2 regions of the Sterolibacterium denitrificans genome follow, and region 2 is predicted to be linked to the other one. Evidence: predicted binding sites of a transcription regulator. Region 2 holds the regulator's gene; the other holds the start of a gene.
The links. Region 2 encodes sigma-54, which starts transcription at its own class of promoters, with help from an activator protein. Its sites were predicted from a motif close to TGGCACNNTTCCTGCT; they were not measured.

Region 1: a site for sigma-54 is predicted at 5,646-5,661, ahead of SDENCHOL_RS08095 (TorF family putative porin). Genes of this name have one in related genera too.

What each region holds. Positions count from the first base shown of each region.
Region 1 covers NZ_LT837803.1:1,756,289-1,766,753, forward strand. The annotation lists gene SDENCHOL_RS08065 (glutamate synthase subunit beta) at 1-390, shown strand, start outside; gene SDENCHOL_RS08070 (LL-diaminopimelate aminotransferase) at 414-1,637, shown strand; gene SDENCHOL_RS08075 (diaminopimelate decarboxylase) at 1,658-2,947, shown strand; gene nadE (ammonia-dependent NAD(+) synthetase) at 2,961-3,794, shown strand; gene dapF (diaminopimelate epimerase) at 3,816-4,682, shown strand; gene SDENCHOL_RS08090 (glutamine amidotransferase-related protein) at 4,711-5,442, opposite strand; gene SDENCHOL_RS08095 (TorF family putative porin) at 5,728-6,492, shown strand; gene SDENCHOL_RS08100 (P-II family nitrogen regulator) at 6,511-6,849, shown strand; gene SDENCHOL_RS08105 (ammonium transporter) at 6,926-8,263, shown strand; gene SDENCHOL_RS08110 (putative bifunctional diguanylate cyclase/phosphodiesterase) at 8,449-10,465, opposite strand, start outside.
Region 2 covers NZ_LT837803.1:991,620-1,002,084, reverse strand. The annotation lists gene SDENCHOL_RS04615 (regulatory protein RecX) at 1-478, shown strand, start outside; gene lptB (LPS export ABC transporter ATP-binding protein) at 475-1,239, shown strand; gene SDENCHOL_RS04605 (RNA polymerase factor sigma-54) at 1,269-2,804, shown strand; gene hpf (ribosome hibernation-promoting factor, HPF/YfiA family) at 2,886-3,206, shown strand; gene ptsN (PTS IIA-like nitrogen regulatory protein PtsN) at 3,319-3,804, shown strand; gene hprK (HPr(Ser) kinase/phosphatase) at 3,773-4,711, shown strand; gene cysB (HTH-type transcriptional regulator CysB) at 4,742-5,686, opposite strand; gene SDENCHOL_RS04580 (sulfite exporter TauE/SafE family protein) at 5,830-6,609, shown strand; gene SDENCHOL_RS04575 (nitrite/sulfite reductase) at 6,651-8,345, shown strand; gene SDENCHOL_RS04570 (DUF934 domain-containing protein) at 8,338-8,856, shown strand; gene SDENCHOL_RS04565 (phosphoadenylyl-sulfate reductase) at 8,873-9,601, shown strand; gene cysD (sulfate adenylyltransferase subunit CysD) at 9,628-10,465, shown strand, end outside.

The DNA of each region.
Region 1 (10,465 bases), 760 kb from region 2:
GAGTTCGCCATCGCCACCAAGGAATTCGTCGGCGAGAACGGCCGTCTGACGGGACTCAGGACGGTGCGGGTGGAGATGCGCGAGGGGCGTTTCGTCGAGATCGACGGCAGCGAGCAATTCTGGCCCGCCGATCTGGTGCTGCTGGCGATGGGTTTCACGAGTCCGGTGGACACCGTGCTGGCCGGCTTCGGCGTGGAAAAGGATGGACGCGGCAACGCCCGCGCCACGACCGAGGCGCAGGGCGGTTATGCCACCAACGTGGCCGGCGTGTTTGCCGCCGGCGACATGCGGCGCGGCCAGTCGCTGGTGGTCTGGGCCATCCGCGAGGGACGCCAGGCGGCCCGCGCGGTGGATGAGTACTTGATGGGCAGCTCCGATCTGCCGCGCTGAACAATGATTTCCGGAAACCAGAGATGATCCGCATCAACGAAAACTATCAAAAACTGCAGGCAAGTTATCTGTTCGCCGATATCGCCAGGCGGGTGCGCGAGTTTCAGGCGCAAAATCCCGGGCGCGAAATCATCCGGCTGGGCATCGGCGATGTGACGCGCGCCCTGCCGCCGGCCTGCATCGCCGCCATGCACCAGGCGGTGGATGAACTGGCCTCGGAAACGACGTTTCGCGGCTATGGTCCCGAGCAGGGTTACGACTTCCTGCGCGAGGCGATTGCCGAGCATGACTTCCGTGCGCGCGGCGCGGAGATTGCCGCCGACGAGGTTTTCGTCAGCGATGGCGCGAAATGCGATACCGGCAACATCCAGGAAATTTTCGCCGCGGATGCGCGGGTGGCGGTTCCCGATCCGGTGTATCCGGTCTATGTGGATACCAACGTGATGGCCGGCCGTACCGGCACAGCCAGCGATGGGCGCTATCCGGGGCTGACCTATCTCGAGTGCAACGCGGCCAACGGCTATGTGCCGCGGCTTCCCGATCAGCCGGTGGATCTGATCTACCTGTGCTTTCCCAACAATCCCACGGGCGCGACGGCCAGCCGCGCGCAACTCCAGGCCTGGGTCGATTACGCCCGGGCGCATCGGGCCTTGATCCTGTTCGATGCGGCGTATGAGGCATTCATTCGCGATCCCGCCTTGCCGCATTCGATCTACGAGATTCCCGGCGCGCGCGAAGTGGCCATCGAGTTTCGCAGCTATTCCAAGACCGCCGGGTTTACCGGGGTGCGCTGCGCCTACACCGTGGTGCCGAAGAGCTGCCTGGCCTGGGATGCCGAGGGCAAGGCGGTCGAGCTGCACGCGCTGTGGAACCGCCGCCATACCACCAAGTTCAACGGCGTTTCCTATCCGGTGCAGCGGGCGGCTGCCGCCGTCTACAGTCCGGCCGGCCAGATCCAGGTGCGCGAGCTGATCGACGGCTATCTGAAAAATGCCGCCTACATCCGCGAGGCCCTGGGCGGGCTCGGCTTCCAGTGCACGGGCGGCGACGATTCGCCGTATATCTGGGTGAACACCGGCCGCGATTCCTGGGAGTTCTTCGACCTGCTGTTGCAGCGGGCCGGCGTGGTGTGCACCCCGGGCGCCGGTTTCGGTCGCTGCGGTCAGGGGCATGTGCGCATCAGCGCCTTCAACAGCTTCGACAACGTCCGCACGGCCATGGATCGCATCAGCGCCGCATTGAAATAAAACCGTTACAAGGTACGCCCATGCCCATGTCTGCCGCTTTTCAGGCGCGCTTGTTTCCGCTCCTGCCGCAAATCGCCGAGCACTTCGGCACGCCTTTCCATATCTACGATGAAGCCGGCATCCGCGCGACGGCCCGGCAGTTGCAGGCCGCCTTCGCCGGTATATCGGGATCGGAATCGGAATCGGGGTTTCGCGAATATTTCGCGGTGAAGGCGCTGCCCAATCCGCGCATCCTCGCCATTCTGCGCGAAATGGGCTGCGGCTTCGACTGCAGCTCCATCGCCGAGCTGCGGCTGGCCCGCGCGGCCGGCGGACGCGGGGAGGACATCATGTTCACCTCCAACAACACCGCGCCGGAAGAGTTCGCGGCGGCCGCCGCCGAGGGCGGCTGCATCCTCAATCTGGACGACCTCAGCCTGGTGGCCAAGGTGCCGGAAATGCCGGAACTGATCTGCCTGCGTTACAACCCCGGCCCGGCGCGCGATGGCAACAGCATCATCGGCAATCCGGTGGAGGCCAAATACGGCGTGGCCCATCACCAGTTGCTGGATGCCTTCCGCGCCGCCCAGGCGCGCGGGGCGCGGCGCTTCGGCCTGCACACCATGCTGGCCTCGAACGAACGCGACTACCGCTACATGGTGGAAACGGTGAAGATGCTGCTGGACGTCGTGGAATGGGTGGGCGCGGCGCTTTCCATCCGTTTCGAGTTCATCAATATGGGCGGCGGCCTGGGCATTCCCTATCGGCCGGAGGATGCGCCCTTCGATCTGGCCGCGCTGGGCGTGGAAGCCGGCGCGCTGCTGGAACAGTTTTTCCGGCGCAATGCTTACGTTCCGCGCCTGTGCATGGAGAGCGGCCGTTACATGACCGGCCCGCATGGCGTGCTGGTCACCCGGGCGATCAACCGCAAGGACACCTACCGCACTTTCATCGGCGTCGATGCCTGCATGTCCGCGCTGATGCGGCCGGGCATGTATGGGGCCTACCATCACATCGACGTGCTCGGCAAAACGCCCGGCCCGGACGACCTGCCGGTGGATGTGGTCGGTTCGCTGTGCGAAAACAACGACAAGTTCGCCATCCAGCGTCCGCTGCCGCCGGTGGCCGATGGCGATCTGCTGGTCATCCACGATACCGGCGCGCATGGCAGCGCCATGGGCTTCAACTACAACGGCAAGCTGCGTCCGCAGGAACTGCTGCTGCGCGAGGACGGCGGGGTCGAGCTGATCCGCCGGGCCGAGACGGTGGAGGATTATTTCGCCACGCTGAACTTTGCGCCGCGTCAGTGGCGTCCGGGCCAACAGATTTAGGGGGCCGCTGCCGATGCCAACGCGCCAGCAGGAGATCGCCGCCGTGCTCAAGGTGGTTCCACCCTTTGCCGACCTCGCGGCCTTGCAGGCGGAGATCGACCGGCGCATCGGTTTCATTCAGGAAAGGCTGCGCGCGAGCGGCCTGAAGACTTTGGTGCTGGGCATCAGCGGCGGCGTCGATTCGCTGCTGGCCGGCCGGCTGGCCCAGTTGGCGGTGGAAACGCTGCGCGCGGCCGGCGGCGATGCCGCTTCCGACTACCGTTTCATCGCCGTGCGCCTACCCTACAAGGAACAGCACGACGAGCGGGACGCCCGCGCCGCGCTCGACTTCATCCGTGCCGACGAGGTCTGCGTCGTCAACATCGAGGCCGGCGTCCGCGGATTGGCCGCGCAGCTCGCTCATCTGCACTGTCTGCCTGCGCCGCGGCGCGATTTCGTGCTCGGCAATCTCAAGGCGCGTTGCCGCATGGCGGCGCAATACGCCATCGCCAATGCGACGGGCGGCCTGGTCATCGGCACCGATCATGCCGCCGAGGCGGTGATGGGCTTCTTCACCAAATTCGGCGATGGCGCCTGCGATCTGGCGCCCTTGTCCGGCCTGGTGAAAAGCCAGGTCCGCGCCATGGCGAGCCATCTTGGCGCTCCTGAGGCGCTGGTTCACAAAACGCCCACGGCCGACCTCGAAGAACTGCATCCCGGCAAGCCGGATGAACTGGCCTATGGCGTCAGCTATGCGGAAATCGACGCCTTCCTGCACGGCCAGCCGGTGAGCGAAGCGGCCAGCGCACGCATCCTGGCGGCTTTCGATGCCAGCGCGCACAAGCGCGGGCTGCCGCTGGCTCCTTGAGCGTCATTGGGCGTCATGGGCATGAATCCAAATCCAAATCGAACGCCTTTGGCGTTCACCAAAATGCACGGCCTGGGCAATGATTTCATGGTGCTGGATTGCACCCGCGCGCACCTGCAACTGAGCGATGCGCAAATTCGTCTGCTCGCCGACCGCCATTTCGGCGTGGGCTTCGACCAGTTGCTGATGGTCGAGCCGGCCACCCGGCCGGACGTGGATTTCCGCTACCGCATCTTCAATGCCGATGGCTCGGAGGTCGAGCAGTGCGGCAATGGCGCACGCTGCTTCGCCCGCTTCGTGCGCGACCGGGGATTGAGCGACAAGGATCTCATCCGCGTGGAAACCGCTGCCGGAGTGATCGAACTGCGCCTCACGCCCGAAGGCCGCGTGGTGGTGAACATGGGCGTGCCTAAGCTGCTGCCGGCCGAAATCCCTTTTCTGGCCGATGCGCCGGCGTTGCTTCATCGGGTCGAGGTTAACGTCGATGGCGGCAGCGAACAGGTCGAGCTGGCCGTCGTCAACATGGGCAATCCGCATGCCGTGCTGTTCGTCGAATCGGTCGACACGGCGCCGGTGGGCAGGCTCGGGCCGCTGCTGGAGTCGCATCCGCGCTTTCCGGCCCGGGTGAACGTCGGCTTCATGCAGGTGCTGGCGCGCGATCGGGTGAAGCTGCGGGTGTTCGAGCGCGGCACCGGGGAAACGCTCGCCTGCGGCACGGGCGCGTGCGCCGCCGTGGTGGCCGGCCGGCGGCGCGGTTTGCTGGATGAGCGGGTCGAGGTGGCACTGCCCGGTGGCGAACTGCGCATCGAGTGGCCGGGCGAAAATGCGCCAGTCCTCATGGCCGGGCCTGCAACGAGGGTGTACGAAGGGCTGTGGCTGTGGCCCTGAAGCTCATGGCCATCGTCCGCCGGGAATGTCAGGCGGGTTCGCGCCGCAGGGCATAGGCCGCCATCAAGCGATCGAGAAACTCGAACAGCTTCCGGTTCATGGGGCCGTAATCGTGGGCGCGCAGCATTTCGGGCGTTTGCACGAAACCTGACGCTGCTGCCGCAAACTCCGCGGGTGGCGTCGCGATGATCATTCCTTCGATCGTTTCCGCGGTGAATTCCAGGTGGCACTGCAAGCCATAGGCCAGTTCGCCATACTCGATGATCTGCCGCGGGCAGCCGGCGCTGCGGGCAAGGATCCTTGACTGCGGCGTCAGCCCGGGCATGTCGCTGTGCCAATGGCCGACTTCCAGGCCGTCGCCAAAGTGGGCGCACATGGGATGGGTTTTGCCTGCCGCCGTCAACTGGATGGGAAACTTGCCGATTTCCTTTGCCGGGCTGGATTCGTGCGGCGCGCCCAGCGCCTTGCCCAGCAACTGCGCGCCCAGACAGACGCCGACCACGGCCTTGCCCGCGGCGATGCAGGCGGCAATCAGGGCGCATTCGGCGGCGGCGTCGAAATGCGCGCACTCTTCCCGCGTCGTCGTCGTCGATTGCGGCCCGCCCAGGATGACCAGCAGGTCGATGGCGGCGATGGCCGTCGGCAAAGGTTCATGGGCATATACGCGGGAATGGCTGGCCGTGTGGCCGCGCTCGTTCACCCAGGCGGTGAAGGCGCCAGGTGCTTCAAAGGCTTCGTGTTCCACGAAATGCACGTTCATGTCTTGCTCCGCCGAGAATTTGAAATCTTGAACGACGCAATTGCCGTGCCATGCCTGCCGTCGCCGCCGTGACCATGATCTGCAGCGCGCATGCCCGTTGTTGGCGCGCAGGCGGTGCGGCGTGCCACAGGACGAGGCCGGTATTCTTTCATCCACTACCCGTAATTCTTTGTAAGCATTTGAAATAACTGTGTTTTTTGTGTTGGCACGGTTTCTGCTGTGTGAGGAGTGGCCACGCTGCATTTGCAGCATGCGCAAATCACAACGCACAACGGGGAAATCGCCATGAAAAATACGCTTTATGCTGCAGTTCTTGCCTTGCTGCCCGCGGCCGCCATGGCTGCCGAATCGCCCGACAGCCATAGTTTCAGCGGCAACATCACGCTGACTTCCACCTACCTGTACCGCGGCATCGACCAGACCAATGGCAAGCCCGCGCTGCAGGGCGGCTTCGATTACGTGCATGCCAGCGGCTTCTATGCGGGCACCTGGGGTTCGACGATTTCGTGGCTCTCCGATCAGGGCCCCGGCATCAGCGCGCCGCTGGAACTCGACATCTACGGCGGCTACAAGCAAAGCTTTGCCGGCGGCGACTGGTATTACGACGTCGGCGTGCTGAATTATCGCTATCCGGGCAGCTACCCGGCCGGCTTCACCCGGCCGGACACCACCGAAATCCACGCCAAGCTCGGCTGGAAGTCCATCAGTTTCAAGTATTCCAGCGTCGTCTCCAGCCATCTCTTCGGCGCTTCCACGCCGACGGGCGGCAAGACGCGCGGCAGCGGCTATGCCGATCTTGCGCTGGAGCACGATCTGGGCAACGGCTGGGGCATCAATGCCCATCTGGGCCACCAGAGCGTCAAGGATTTCGGTGAGGCTTCATATACCGATTACCGGCTCGGCGTCAGCAAGGATCTCGGTTTCGGCAGCCTCGGCGTTCATGTCTCCGGCAGCAATGCCAAAGGCAAGGCCGGCCAGCCGTATCACAACGCCTTCAACCGCGATCTGGGCGACGACCGGATCGTCGTCAGCTTTACCAAAACGCTGTAATCACCGAAAGGAGCCAACATGAAACTGGTCACTGCCATCATCAAGCCGTTCAAGCTCGACGAAGTGCGCGAGGCGCTCTCGGATATCGGCGTGCGTGGCATCACGGTCACGGAAGTCAAAGGCTTCGGCCGCCAGAAGGGCCATGCCGAGCTGTATCGGGGCGCGGAGTACGTCGTGGACTTTCTGCCGAAGACGAAAATCGAAATCGCCATCGAGGCGGACATGCTGGATCGGGTCGTGGACGCCGTCATCAAGGCCGCCCATACCGACCGCATCGGCGACGGCAAGATTTTCGTCTGCAACCTGGAGAACGTCATTCGCATCCGCACGGGTGAAACCGGCGTCGATGCGATCTGAGTATTTTCCGATTCTTCCGATGCGTCCAATCCCTTTGATCCGTTCGATCCGTCCGTAACCTGTCTTACTTTCAACGATCTGGAGTGCTACCGTGAAAAAATCTCTCGTTGCCACGGCCACCGCCGCCATCCTGGCAAGCCCAGTCCTTGCATTCGCCGGTGACGGTGCAAATGCCGTCGGCGCCATCGTGGAAAAAGGCGATGTCGCCTGGATGCTGGTTGCCACCGCCCTGGTGGTCTTCATGGCGGTGCCTGGGCTGGCGCTGTTTTATGGCGGCCTCGTCCGCAGGAAGAACGTGCTGTCCGTTCTGATGCAGGTGCTCGTGGTGTTTTCCCTGATTGCCGTGCTTTGGTCCGTCTATGGCTACACGCTGGCCTTTGGCGGTGCGGGCCGGTTCATCGGATCGCTGGACAAGCTCTTTCTTGCCGGCATCGATACGGCATCCCTGGCCGATACCTTTTCGGAGAACGTGAAAATTCCGGAACTGCTGTTTGCCGCCTTCCAGGCGACGTTTGCCGGGATCACCTGCGCGCTGATCGTGGGTTCCTTTGCCGAGCGCATCCGCTTCGCTGCCGTGCTCGTCTTCTGCACGCTCTGGTTCAGCTTTGCCTATCTGCCGATTGCGCACATGGTGTGGGGTGCCGGCGGCTACCTGTTGAGCAAGGGCGCGCTGGATTTCGCCGGCGGCACCGTGGTGCACATCAACGCGGCGGTCGCCGGTCTGGTCGGCGCCTGGATGGTCGGCACGCGCATCGGCTACAGGAAGGAAATCATGGCGCCGCACAATCTGACGCATACGATGGTCGGCGCGTCCATGCTGTGGGTGGGCTGGTTCGGCTTCAATGCGGGTTCCAACCTGGAAGCCAATGCCGGCGCGGCGCTGGCCTTCATCAATACGCTGGTGGCCACCGCGGCCGGCGTGCTCGCCTGGAGCCTGGGGGAAAGCCTGTTCAAGAAGAAGGCGTCGATGCTCGGCGCGGCCTCGGGCGCCATTGCCGGCCTGGTGGCCATTACGCCGGCGTGCGGCAGCGTGGCGCCCATGGGGGCCATCGTCATCGGCTTCCTGGCGGGTCTGCTGTGCCTCTGGGCCGTCCATGCGCTCAAGCGCATGCTGGGCGCGGACGATACGCTGGACGTGTTCGGCATCCACGGCATGGGAGGGATACTCGGCGCCCTGTTGACGGGCGTTTTCACCGCGCCTTCACTGGGCGGCACCGGCGCTGCGGACTTTTCCATCGCCAGCCAATTGCTGGTGCAGGCGGAGGGGATCGTGATCACCATCGTCTGGTCGGGCGTGGTGGCCTTCCTCGCCTTCAAGCTGGTGGATATGACGATCGGCCTGCGGGTGAGCGAGGATGACGAACGGGTCGGGCTGGATGTGGCGAGCCACGGCGAACGCGCGTACAGCGATTAGGGAAACGCTGGATAAGCCCTCCGTTCGTGGTGAGCTTGTCGAACCATGAACGGAGGATGTACTAAATCAGCAAGTTGCAAAGCCTGCCCTTCGACAGGCTCAGGGCGAACGGACTTATTCAGTGTTTCCTTAGGCTGTCTCTATCTGTATCGCTGCGCGGGAGCATGCACTGAAGCCGGCAGGCTTCAGTGCAATTCGGCCGAATGACTCGGGTTGCGCGTCATCAGGGCCGTGAAGCCCTCGGCATTCAGCGGCCGGCTGAAATGATGGCCCTGGCTTTCATCGCAGAGATTGGCTTGCAGGAACAGGTGCTGCTCGCGCGTTTCCACGCCTTCGGCGACGACGCGGTAGTTGAGGCTCTTGCCCATGCTGATGACGGCACTGACGATGGCCGCATCGGCGGGATCCTTGGTCATGCACTGCACGAAGGATCGGTCGATTTTCAGGCTGTCGATAGGGAAGCGCTTCAATTGGCGGAGGCTGGAATGGCCCGTGCCGAAATCGTCGATGGCAATATTGACGCCGAGTTCCTTGAGTTCCGACAGTCTGGACTGGGCATGCTCGAGATCGGCCATCAGCGCCGCTTCCTTGAGTTCGATTTCCAGATATTCGGCCGCCATGCCGGTTTCGGCAAGCGCGTCGCGAACGTCGTTGACGAAGTTGCGCGAGCGGAATTCCGGCGTGGAAATATTGACGGCAACGCGCCCGACATCCAGGCCGGCATTCTGCCAGTTCTGCATTTGCCGGCAGGCTTCGCGCAGCACCCATTGTCCGATCTGCTGCATGAGCCCGCATTCCTCGGCGACCGGCACGAACAGCGCCGGTGAAATCAGTCCCCGCTCGGGATGATTCCAGCGCACCAGCGCCTCGGCGCCGGTGATGGCGCCATTTTCGAGATCGATCTTGGGCTGGTAGTGAAGAATGAACTGGCGTTTTTTCAGGGCATTGCGCAGCGTGTCTTCCAGCGATTGGCGCTGTACCAGACGCTCATTCATCGTCTGGCGGAAAAACTGGAAATTGGCGCGTCCACCGGCCTTGGCGTGATACATCGCGAGATCGGCGCTGCGAATGAGGGCTTCGGTATCCTTGCCGTCATCCGGATAAAGGCTGATGCCGATACTCGAGGTGATATAGATCTGGTGGCTGTCGATGGCGATCGGCCTGGATAGTGCGTTGAGGATTTTTTCCGCGCAGATCGCCGCGTCGTGGGATTGCTCGATTTCCGTGAGCAGGATGACGAATTCGTCGCCGCCCTGGCGGCTCACCGTATCCGAGTAGCGCACGCAGGTCAGCAGGCGGTCGGCGATCACTTGCAGCAGCTTGTCGCCGATTGGATGGCCGAGCGAATCGTTGATGTTCTTGAAACGATCGACATCCATGTAAAGCAGGGCGGCCTTGCGCGAGTAGCGGCCGGCCAGGGTGACGGCCTGGGCCAGCCGGTCGTGCATCAGGGAACGGTTGGGCAGGCCGGTCAATGCGTCATGCTGCGCTAGGTAGGCCATTTTCATGGCCATGCCCTGCGTATCGCCGACGTCGCGAAACACCAGCAGGCTGCCCGTCGTTTGGCCGGCGGGATCGCGAAACTGGGTGAGCGCATCCTCGATGCTGAATTCCCCGTTGTCGCGATGCAGCAGGATGGCGCTCGTGCCAAAGCCGCTGGAACGGTTTTCCCTCAGCATCCTGTCGAGCGTGGATTCGACGGGCTGACGGGTTTTGCCGTCGATCGTGCGGTAGATGTCGGCCAAGGGACGGTCGAGCGCTTCGTGCAGCGGCCAGCCGGAGAGTTTTTCGGCCACGGCATTCATGTGCGTGATCCGGCCTTCGGCATCCAGCGCGATGATGCCGTCGCTGGCCGAGGCAAGCACGGCATGAAAGCGCTGGCGCTCGGTCTGGAGTTCTGCCTCGGTCTGCTTCAGGGAGCGGATCAGCAGCTTGCGTTCTATGGCGTTGTGCAGCGTATGGAACAGCCAGCTGGCGTTGCCGAGGTTGCCATTGCGCAGCAGCGTGCGTGGCAGGTAGGCCTGGGCGCCACGGCGCAGCGCCTGGCGTTCGAGCACCGGATCGTCGGCGTCGCCCAGCAGCAGCACGGGAAGCTCGGGAGCGGCCGCGGTGATTCTGTCGAATGCTTCGATATCGCAGTGGTCGGTGTGCGTGAGTCCGAGCAGGATGGCGCTGTAGGGGAGATCGCCGATGGTGCCGTCG
Region 2 (10,465 bases):
AAGGAAACTGGCGGCCAAAGCCGGAAGAATGGGCGTAGGCGCAACTCCGGCCGGCCACACGGCAACGACGCAACCGCCAACGCCGCCGACCGCCGAGGATATCGACAAGGTGCTCGATCAGCTCGAACGACAAGGCCTGCTTTCCGACACGCGCGCAGCGCAGGCCTACGTGCGCGGCCATGCCGCCCGCTTCGGCGCGAGCCGGCTCGCCCACAGTCTGCGCATGCGCGGTATCGATGCCGAGCTGATCGACGCCAGCCTGGCGCAGGAAGAAATCGAGGACGAACGCACACGCGCTGCGGCCGTCTGGCGCAGCAAATTCAACAGCGTGCCGCGCGATGCCCGCGAATGGGCACGCCAGGCGCGGTTCCTGCAAGGACGCGGCTTCGCCGTCGACGTCATCCGCAGGCTGCTCAGGGAACTCGGGAAATCCAGCGACCTGCCGCAAGACGCGCAAGACATGGAGACAGAGGAATGACCCGGCTGGTGGTGGAAGGCCTGCGCAAGCAATACAAATCGCGCAGTGTCGTCAAGGATGTTTCCTTCGATGTCGGCAGCGGCGAAGTCATCGGTCTGCTCGGCCCCAATGGCGCCGGCAAGACCACCTGCTTCTACATGATCGTCGGCCTGGTGGCGGCGGATGGCGGCGAAATCCGCATCGTGGAGAGCGCGGACGACGGCAGCGCCATGGATGGCAAACAGGCCAGCGCCAACCTCACCCACATGCCGATCCACCGGCGCGCACGGCTCGGCCTGTCCTATCTGCCGCAGGAAAACTCGGTATTCCGCAAGCTCAACGTCGCCGACAACATCCGCGCCGTGCTGGAATTGCAGAAGTTGCGCAGGGATGAAATCGAAAATCGCCTCGACGCCCTGCTGCAGGAATTGCACATCAGCCACCTGCGCAACAACCCGTCGATCTCGCTGTCCGGCGGCGAGCGCCGGCGCGTCGAGATCGCCCGCGCCCTGGCCAGCAGTCCGCGCTTCATCCTGCTCGACGAACCCTTTGCCGGGGTCGACCCGATTGCCGTCATCGACATCCAGAAAATCATCCGTTTCCTCAAGGAGCGCGGCATCGGCGTGCTCATCACCGATCACAATGTGCGTGAAACGCTCGGCATCTGCGATCGCGCCACCATCATCAATGCCGGCGAGGTGCTGGCTTCGGGCAGGCCGGACGAGATCATTTATAATGAGAGCGTTCGCAAGATCTACCTCGGCGAAAACTTTCGCATGTGATTTTCGCCAGGCCGAGCAACCGCCTGACCATGAAACAGACGCTCCAGCTCAGACTTTCCCAACATCTTGCGCTGACCCCGCAATTGCAACAGTCGATCCGGCTATTGCAGTTGTCGACGCAGGAGTTGAATCAGGAAATCGACCAGCTCCTGCAGGACAATCCCCTGCTCGAACTCGCCGAACCGCACGAAGGCAGCTTCGTTCCGGCCAGGGACGCGCTCACCATGCCGCAAGCCGCCGATACGGCGGCTTGCCCCAACCCCGATCCTGCCAACGTCGCCGGCAATGCCAGCGATGCCAACGATGGGGCGGCAGACGCCGGCAATACCTATGACGACGGCTACGGCGCTGGCAATGACAGCGACTGGATCGGCGAGATGCGCAGCCGCCAGCCGCGCGACGCCAACGATGATGATGGGGATTACAGCGAGCTGCAAAGCGCCGAGGTTTCATTGCGCGAGCATCTGGGCGCCCAACTGGGCCTGATGCAGCTCGACGCGCACGATCGCAGCCTGGTCAGCTTTTTGGTCGAGGCGCTCGATGACGACGGTTATCTCGAACAGGAGATGGAAGAACTCGCCGACGTCCTGCTCGGCAGTCTGCCCGGCGATGCGGCGAAACCGGAAGATGGCGACCGGGAAGCCCTGCTCGAGGAACTCAATATCGCCCTGCGCCGCCTGCAGAGCCTCGATCCTCCCGGTATCGGCGCCCGCAGCCCGCAGGAATGTCTGGCGCTGCAACTGGAAAACCAGCCGCCCTCGCCCGTGCGCAATCTGGCATTGACGCTGGTGCGCAGCCACCTCGATCTGCTGGCCGCGCGCGACTTCGCCAAGCTCAAGCGCGCCCTGCGCTGCAATGATGACGAATTGCGCGCCGCCCACGCCCTGATTCGTTCCCTGAATCCTCGCCCCGGCGCACAGTATTCGCCACTCGATACGCGCTACATCCTCCCCGACGTCGTCGTGCGCAAACAGCGCGGCCACTGGCTCGTCAGCCTCAACCAGGCCGCCATGCCGCTGCTGCGCATCAACCGGCTGTATGCCGACATCCTGCAGCAGCAGCGCGGCAGCGGGACTGCGCATGCCGGCCTGTCCGGCCAGTTGCAGGAAGCGAAATGGCTGATCAAGAACGTGAAACAGCGCTTCGACACCATCCTGCGCGTCTCGCAGGCCATCGTCGAACGCCAGCAGCAGTTTCTCGAACATGGCGAAGTGGCCATGCGCCCGCTGACGCTGCGGGAAATCGCCGATACCCTGGGGCTGCATGAATCGACCATCTCGCGCGTGACCACGCAGAAATTCATGGCCACGCCGCGCGGCATCTTCGAGCTCAAGTATTTTTTCGGCAGCCACGTCGCCACCGATGCCGGCGGCGCGGCCTCGTCCACCGCCATCCGCGCCCTCATCAAGCAACTGGTGAGCGAGGAAGATGGCCGCAAGCCGCTGTCCGATGCCAAAATCACCGAAATCCTCGGTCGCCAGGGGATCGTCGTCGCCAGGCGGACCATTGCCAAGTACCGTGAGGGCCTCAACATCCCGCCGGTCAATCTGCGCAAGTCCCTGTAAAGTACCCCAGCACCTCCTCATGTCCTGCCTGTCTCACCCGTTCCATCAATTCACAGTCACCCGCCAAGGGAAGGAGTCACCATGAATCTCAATATCACCGGCCGCAACGTCGAAGTAACCCCTGCCATCAACGACTACGTCAAAACCAAGCTGGAACGGGTGATCCGCCATTTCGACAACGTGACCAGCGTCAACGTCATCCTCTCCGTCGACAAGCTCCAGCAGAAGGCGGAAATCACCATGCACCTCAAGGGCAAGGACATTCACGCCGACAGTATCGAGGCCGATCTGTATGCCGCCATCGACACGCTGGTCGACAAGCTCGATCGCCAGGTCGTCAAGCACAAGGAAAAGATTTCCAACCACGCGCATGAAAGCCAGAAGCGCCAGATCGTCGATTGATCCGGTCGTCGATCCAACGACTCGCCAACCCGACAGGTACAACCAGAACGCGTCGGTCATTCAGGGGTATACTTCGCATCCCTCGACCGACGAAGGCTCATTCTCGTCACCGATGAACCAGATCGCCAGACTCCTGCCGCCTGAAAACATCCTGCTCGACCTCGAAGCGGGCAGCAAGAAACGTGTTTTCGAGCAGGCCGGAATATTGTTCGAAAACCGCCACGGCCTCGCGCGCAGCACGGTGTATGACGCCCTGTTCGCGCGCGAAAAGCTCGGCTCGACCGGACTGGGCCAGGGCATCGCCATCCCGCATGGCCGCATCAAGGGGCTCAAGGATGCGCTGGGCGGCTTCCTGCGCCTGGCCACGCCGGTGCAGTTCGACTCGCCGGACGGCAAGCCGGTCTCCCTGCTGTTCGTGCTGCTGGTCCCCGAAGCCGCGACCGAACGCCATCTGCAATTGCTCTCCGAACTGGCCCAGATTTTTTCCGACCGCCAATCCCGCGAGCAGTTGGCCGCTGCCGCCGATGCCCAGGCGGTGCACAATCTTTTTCTGAACTGGCAGGCCGATGCCCCAGCTGATCGTCGCCCAGCTGTTTGAGCTGAATCGCGAGCGGCTGCATCTCGAATGGATCTGCGGATCCATGAACGATGCCGTCAGCGTCAGGCAGCCGGACGTCTCGCCGGCCGATCTGGTCGGCCATCTCAACCTCATTCATCCGGGGCGCATCCAGGTACTCGGCACCCCGGAAATCCGCTGGGCTCACGGCCGCCAGGCGGACAAGGTCAATCATTACATGGTCGAGATCGTTGCCGCCCGACCGCCGGCCATGATCGTCGCCGACGGCTGCGACATTCCGGAAATGCTGCGTGACTTGTGCGAACGCGGCAACATCCCCCTGTTCGCCACCACGCTTTCGGCTGCCACGATCATCGACTCGCTGCGCCTCTATCTGGCGCGCCAACTCGCCGAAACGGCCTCCCTGCACGGCGTGTTCATGGACGTGCTCGGCATGGGCGTGCTGATCACCGGCGAATCCGGCGTCGGCAAGAGCGAGCTGGGGCTGGAACTGATCTCGCGCGGACACGGGCTGGTCGCCGACGACGTCGTCGAAGTCTCGCGCCTGGGGCCCGATTCGCTCGAAGGCCGCTGTCCCGAGCTGTTGCGCGACTTTCTTGAAGTGCGCGGCCTGGGCCTGCTGAACATCCGCACCATCTTTGGCGAAGCCGCCAGTCGCCGCAAGATGAAACTCAAGCTGATCGTGCATTTGCAAAAACTGCAGCCCGGCGTTCCCGAGGCCACCCGTCTGCCGCTCGACGCCCAGACCGAAACCATCCTCGGCATACCGATACGCAAGGTCGTCATTCCCGTTGCGGCCGGCCGCAACCTCGCCGTGCTCCTCGAAGCCGCCGTGCGCTCGACCATCCTGCAATTCCGCGGCATCGACAACATGCAGGAATTCCTCGACCGCCAGCAGCAAGCCCTGAGCAGCGACAACTACGATTGACGAAGCAGCAGTCGCGCCTGCGACTTGCGCCTACAGTCCCGGATCCACCCTGCTGTCGCCCTGCAAGGCCGCCTGTACCAGGGGACGCGCCAGATGCGGGGCGAACAGCTCGATGAACACATAGGCGTATTCACGCAGCCAGGCGTTGCGCCGGATGCCGATGCGCGTCATGCTCGACTCGAACAGATGGGAAGCATCGACAGCGCGCAGGCCGGTATCGGCGCTGGCGTCATAGGCCATGGCGGCAACGATGCCGATCCCCAGGCCGAGACTGACATAGGTCTTGATGATATCGGCATCTATGGCGGTCAGCACCACGTTCGGACTGAGATCGCGCGCAGCAAATGCCTTGTTGATCTGGCTGCGGCCGGAAAATGCGCTGTCGTAGGTCACCACCGGATAGCGGGCAATCGCCTCCAGGGTCAGCGGCCGTTCCTCGAGAATGGGATGCCCCGGCGGCGCGATGACGCAACGATTCCATTGCTGGCAGGGCAACATCACCAATTCGTGCTGTTCGGCAATGGCCTCGGTGGCGATGGCCAAATCGGCCTTGCCGGCAATCACCCAATCGCAGATCTGCGTCGGATTGCCCTGGTGCAATTCGAGACGCACGCCGGGATAGCGCGCCATGAAGGCCCGGATGACCGGCGGCAGCGCATAGCGCGCCTGAGTGTGCGTGGTGGCGATGGTCAGGGTGCCGCTATCGGCCTGGCTGTATTCCTCGCCCACCTGCTTGAGATTAGCCAGGCCGCCGAGTACGTCTTCGATGATGTCGAGGATCTGCCGCCCCGGCGCGGTGATGTCGGTCAGGCGCCGCCCCTGGCGCACGAAAATATCGACGCCCAGCTCCTCCTCCAGCAGACGAATCTGCTTGCTGATGCCCGGCTGCGAGGTATACAGCGCTGCGGCGGCCTCGGTGATATTGAGGCCACGCTTGGCGACTTCATGGGCGTAGCGGAGCTGTTGCAGGTTCATGGGTTATTTATAACCCAAAGCTATTTATTTGTGCAAATAAGGTATTTACAGTTTTAAGCAGTGGCCGATATGATGCAGCCCTTCGCCATTCTGCCCTGTTTCCGGCGCTACTCTTTCGCCGTACCCACTCGCCCATCCTCATCATGGACTTCTCCTACAGCCTTGCCGGGTTCTTCGTCGGCGCCGTCGTCGGTCTGACGGGCGTGGGCGGCGGCTCGCTGATGACGCCGTTGCTGGTGCTGCTGTTCGGCATCCACCCGGCCACCGCCGTTGGCACCGACCTGCTCTATGCCGCCATCACCAAGTCGGGAGGCAGCATCGTTCACGCCCGACGCGGCTCGGTGGATTGGCGCATCGTCGGTCTGCTGGCGGCCGGTAGCGTACCCGCCTCCATCCTGACCCTGGCTCTGGTCGCGCACTTTGCCCCCGACGGATTGGGTGGCGCCACCAAACTGATTACGGCCGCACTGGGCGTGGCCCTGCTGCTCACCGCCGCCTCGCTGATTTTCCGTCGCCATTTGCAGGCCTTTGCCCTGACCCACTTTCCGGCCGAACCCAATCCGCGTCGCACGGCCACCCTGACGATCATCACCGGGCTTGCGCTGGGCGCGCTGGTCACCATTTCCTCGGTCGGCGCCGGCGCACTGGGGGTTACGGCCCTGTTCTTCCTGTATCCCAAGCTGTCTGCCCTGCGTATCGTGGGCAGCGACATCGTTCATGCCGTGCCGCTCACGCTGGTCGCGGGCCTCGGTCACTGGTGGTATGGCAGCGTCGACTGGTCGCTGCTGGGCGCATTGCTGGTGGGCTCGCTGCCGGGCATCTACCTGGGCAGCCATCTGGCGGCACGCATTCCCGATACAATCCTGCGCCCGACCCTGGCCTGCATGTTGGTACTCGTCGGCGGCAAGCTGATCGCGCAGTAAATACGAACATACACCCAAGCACCATCCCGGAGTATCCGCATATGTACCAATACGATGCCTTCGACCAAGCCATGATCGACCAGCGCGTCGCTCAGTTCACCGACCAGATGCAGCGGCATTTCGCCGGCGAACTGAGCATGGACGATCTGCGTCCGCTGCGCCTGCAGAATGGCCTCTACATCCAGCGCCACGCGCCGATGTTCCGCATCGCCGTGCCCTACGGCATGCTCGGCAGCCGGCAATTGCGCAAGCTGGCCCACATCGCCCGCACCTACGATCGCGGCTATGCGCATTTCACCACGCGCCACAACTGCCAGTACAACTGGATTCCGCTGGAACAGACGCCGGCCGTGCTGGCCGAACTGGCGACCGTGCAGATGCACGCGATCCAGACCTCGGGCAACGATGTGCGCAACACCACCACGGATCATTTTGCCGGCGTGGCGGACGACGAAATCGCCGATCCGCGCCCCTGGTGCGAACTGATCCGCCAGTGGTCCACCTTCAATCCGGAATTCGCCTATCTGCCGCGCAAGTTCAAGATTGCCGTGAATGCCGCCGCCACCGATCGCACGGTGATCCAGGTGAATGACATCGGCCTCGATCTGCGCCTGGATGCGGCGGGCAACACCGGCTTCCGCGTGCTGGTCGGCGGCGGCCTGGGGCGCACACCCATCCTCGGCAGCGTGATCCGTGAGTTCCTGCCCTGGCAGCATCTGATCACCTATCTGGAATCCATCCTGCGCGTCTATAACCGCTATGGCCGGCGCGACAATTCCTTCAAGGCGCGCATCAAGATTCTCGTCAAGGCGCTGGGGCCGGAAGAGTTCGCCCGCCAGGTGGAAGCGGAGTGGGCGCATGTCAAGGATGGTCCGGCCACGCTGAGCGAAGCCGAAGTCGAACGCATCGCCAGACACTTCGTCCCGCCGCCCTACGAGACGCTGCCCGACGAGTCGCCGGAACTCGAACGGCAGCGCCAGCAGAACAAGGCCTTCGCCCGCTGGCTGGAGCGCAACGTGCATGGCCACAAGGTACCCGGCTATGCCGCCGTCACGGTCTCGCTGAAATCCTACGACCAGCCCACCGGCAACATCTCTGCCGAGCAGATGGAGCTCGTCGCCGATCTGGCCGACCGCTACAGCTTCGGCGAGGCGCGGGTCTCGCATGAACAGAACGTGATCCTCGCCGACATTCCCAAGCACGCGCTGCATGACCTGTGGCAGGAACTGCGCGCCCACAAGCTGGCCACGCCGACCGTGGGCCTGCTCACCGACATCATCTGCTGCCCCGGCGGCGATCTTTGCGCGCTGGCCAACGCCAAATCGACGCCCATCGCCCTGGCGGTGCAGGAACGGCTGGGCGATCTCGATTACCTGCACGACATCGGCGAGGTTTCGCTGAACATCTCCGGCTGCATGAATGCCTGCGGCCATCACCATGTCGGCAACATCGGCGTGCTCGGCGTCGACAAGAAAGGCGAGGAGTGGTACCAGATCTCGATCGGCGGCCGCCAGGGCAATGACACGCGCCTGGGCAGCATCCTCGGCCCGTCGTTCGCTGCCGTCGATGTGCCGCGCGTCATCGAACAGCTCATCGACGTCTATGTCGAAAACCGCCTGGAAGGCGAGCGCTTCATCGACAGCGTCGATCGCCTCGGCATCGAGCCGTTCAAGGCGCGCGTCTACGGCGAGGCCGCCCAGGCTGGCGCGCAGAACAGGAAGGTGGCAAATGGCTAGGATCATCAAGCATGGCGCGGTCGTCGACGACAATTGGCAGATCCTGCGTCCGGCAGAAGGCGAAACCGCCGAAACACTGGACATTCCCGCCGGCCCGCTGCTGTTGCCGATGCCCGTCTGGCAGGCACGCCGCGGGGAATTGCTGGCTCGCCAGGCAGCCGGGGAACAGATCGGCATCTGGCTCTCGCCCACCGATGAGCCCGCCGAGATTGCCGGCGATATCGAGCGTTTCGCGGTGATCGGCGTCGACTTTCCGAAATTCGTCGATGGCCGCGGCTATTCGACCGCCTACCTGCTGCGCAACCGCCATGGCTACCGGGGCGAACTGCGGGCGATTGGCGACGTGCAGCGTGACCAGTTGTTCTACCAGCGCCGCGTCGGCTTCGATGCCTTCGCCATTCGTCCCGACCACGATATCGAAGCCGCAGTGAAGAGCCTCGGGGACTTCGACGCCGCCTATCAATATTCCACCGATAGCGGCCTGGATCTGCGCCGGCGCGTTGTCACCTGAAGCCACCTGAAGCCTCATGAACCCGAACATTCATCCCGATCTCAACGATCCTGCATTGCAGACCTCGCTTGCCCGCCGCACAGCCGAAGCCCGGACGCTGCTCGGCGAAATCGTCCGTGATTTCAATTCCGTCGCCTTCGCCAGCAGCCTCGGCGCCGAGGACATGGTGCTGACCGATCTGATCCTGCGCGACACGCTCGATATCGAAATCTTCTCGCTGGATACCGGCCGCCTGCCGACGGAAACCTACGACTTGATGGCCGAAGTGCAGAAACGCTACGGCCTCAAGCTGAAGCTCTACTACCCGCGACACGACCTCATCGAAACCTGGACCCGCGCGCACGGCATCAATGCCTTTTACGAATCCGTGGAACTGCGCAAGGCCTGCTGCCACATCCGCAAGGTCGAACCGCTCGGCCGCGCGCTGGCCGGCAAAACCGCGTGGATCACCGGACAGCGCGCCCAGCAGGCCGCAACGCGGGACAGCCTGCCGCTGCGTCAGTTCGATGAAGCCCAAAAACTGGAAAAATTCAACCCGCTCGCCGACTGGAGCGAGAAGGAAATCTGGGCCTACATCCGCAGCCAGGCCGTGCCCTACAACGCCCTGCACGACAGGCATTATCCGAGCATCGGCTGCGCGCCTTGCACCCGCGCCATCAGCGTCGGCGAGGATGTGCGGGCTGGCCGCTGGTGGTGGGAGGATCCGGAAAACAAGGAATGCGGCCTGCACGTCAAGCGCGCCTGAATGCCATACACAAGGATTTGAATATCATGACCAGCGTACTCAGCAAACCTGCGCTCTCGCATCTCGACTGGCTGGAAGCCGAAGCCATCCACATCCTGCGCGAAGTGGCCGGCCAGTGCAGCCATCCGGCGCTGCTGTTTTCCGGCGGCAAGGACTCGGTGTGCCTGCTGCGCCTGGCCGAAAAGGCTTTCCGCCCCGGACGTTTTCCATTCCCGCTGCTGCACATCGACACCGGCCACAACTACCCCGAAGTCATCGAATTCCGCGATCGCCGCGCGGCCGAACTCGGTGAGCGCCTGATCGTGCGTTCAGTCGAAGACTCCATGGCGCGCGGCAGCGTGGTGTTGAAATCGCCGAACGAATCCCGCAACCGCCATCAGTCGGTGACGCTGCTCGAAGCCATCGCCGAGTTTGGCTTCAACGCCTGCATCGGCGGCGCCCGCCGCGATGAAGAAAAGGCCCGCGCCAAGGAGCGCATCTTCTCCTTCCGCGACGAATTCGGCGGCTGGGATCCCAAAAACCAGCGCCCCGAACTGTGGAATCTCTACAACGCCCGCAGCCACAAGGGCGAGAATATCCGCGTCTTTCCGATCTCCAACTGGACCGAGCTGGATGTCTGGCAATACATCGCCCGCGAAGAACTGGAATTGCCTTCGATCTACTTCGCCCACACGCGCCCCATCGTGCGCCGCAACGATCAACTGGTGCCGGTCACGGCGCTGACCCCGGCCAGGGAGGGCGAGCTCGTCGAACATCTTTCGGTACGCTTTCGCACCGTTGGCGATATTCCCTGCACGGCGCCGGTCGAATCGCATGCCGACACGACAGACAAAATCATTGCCGAAACGGCGACCACGACGATCA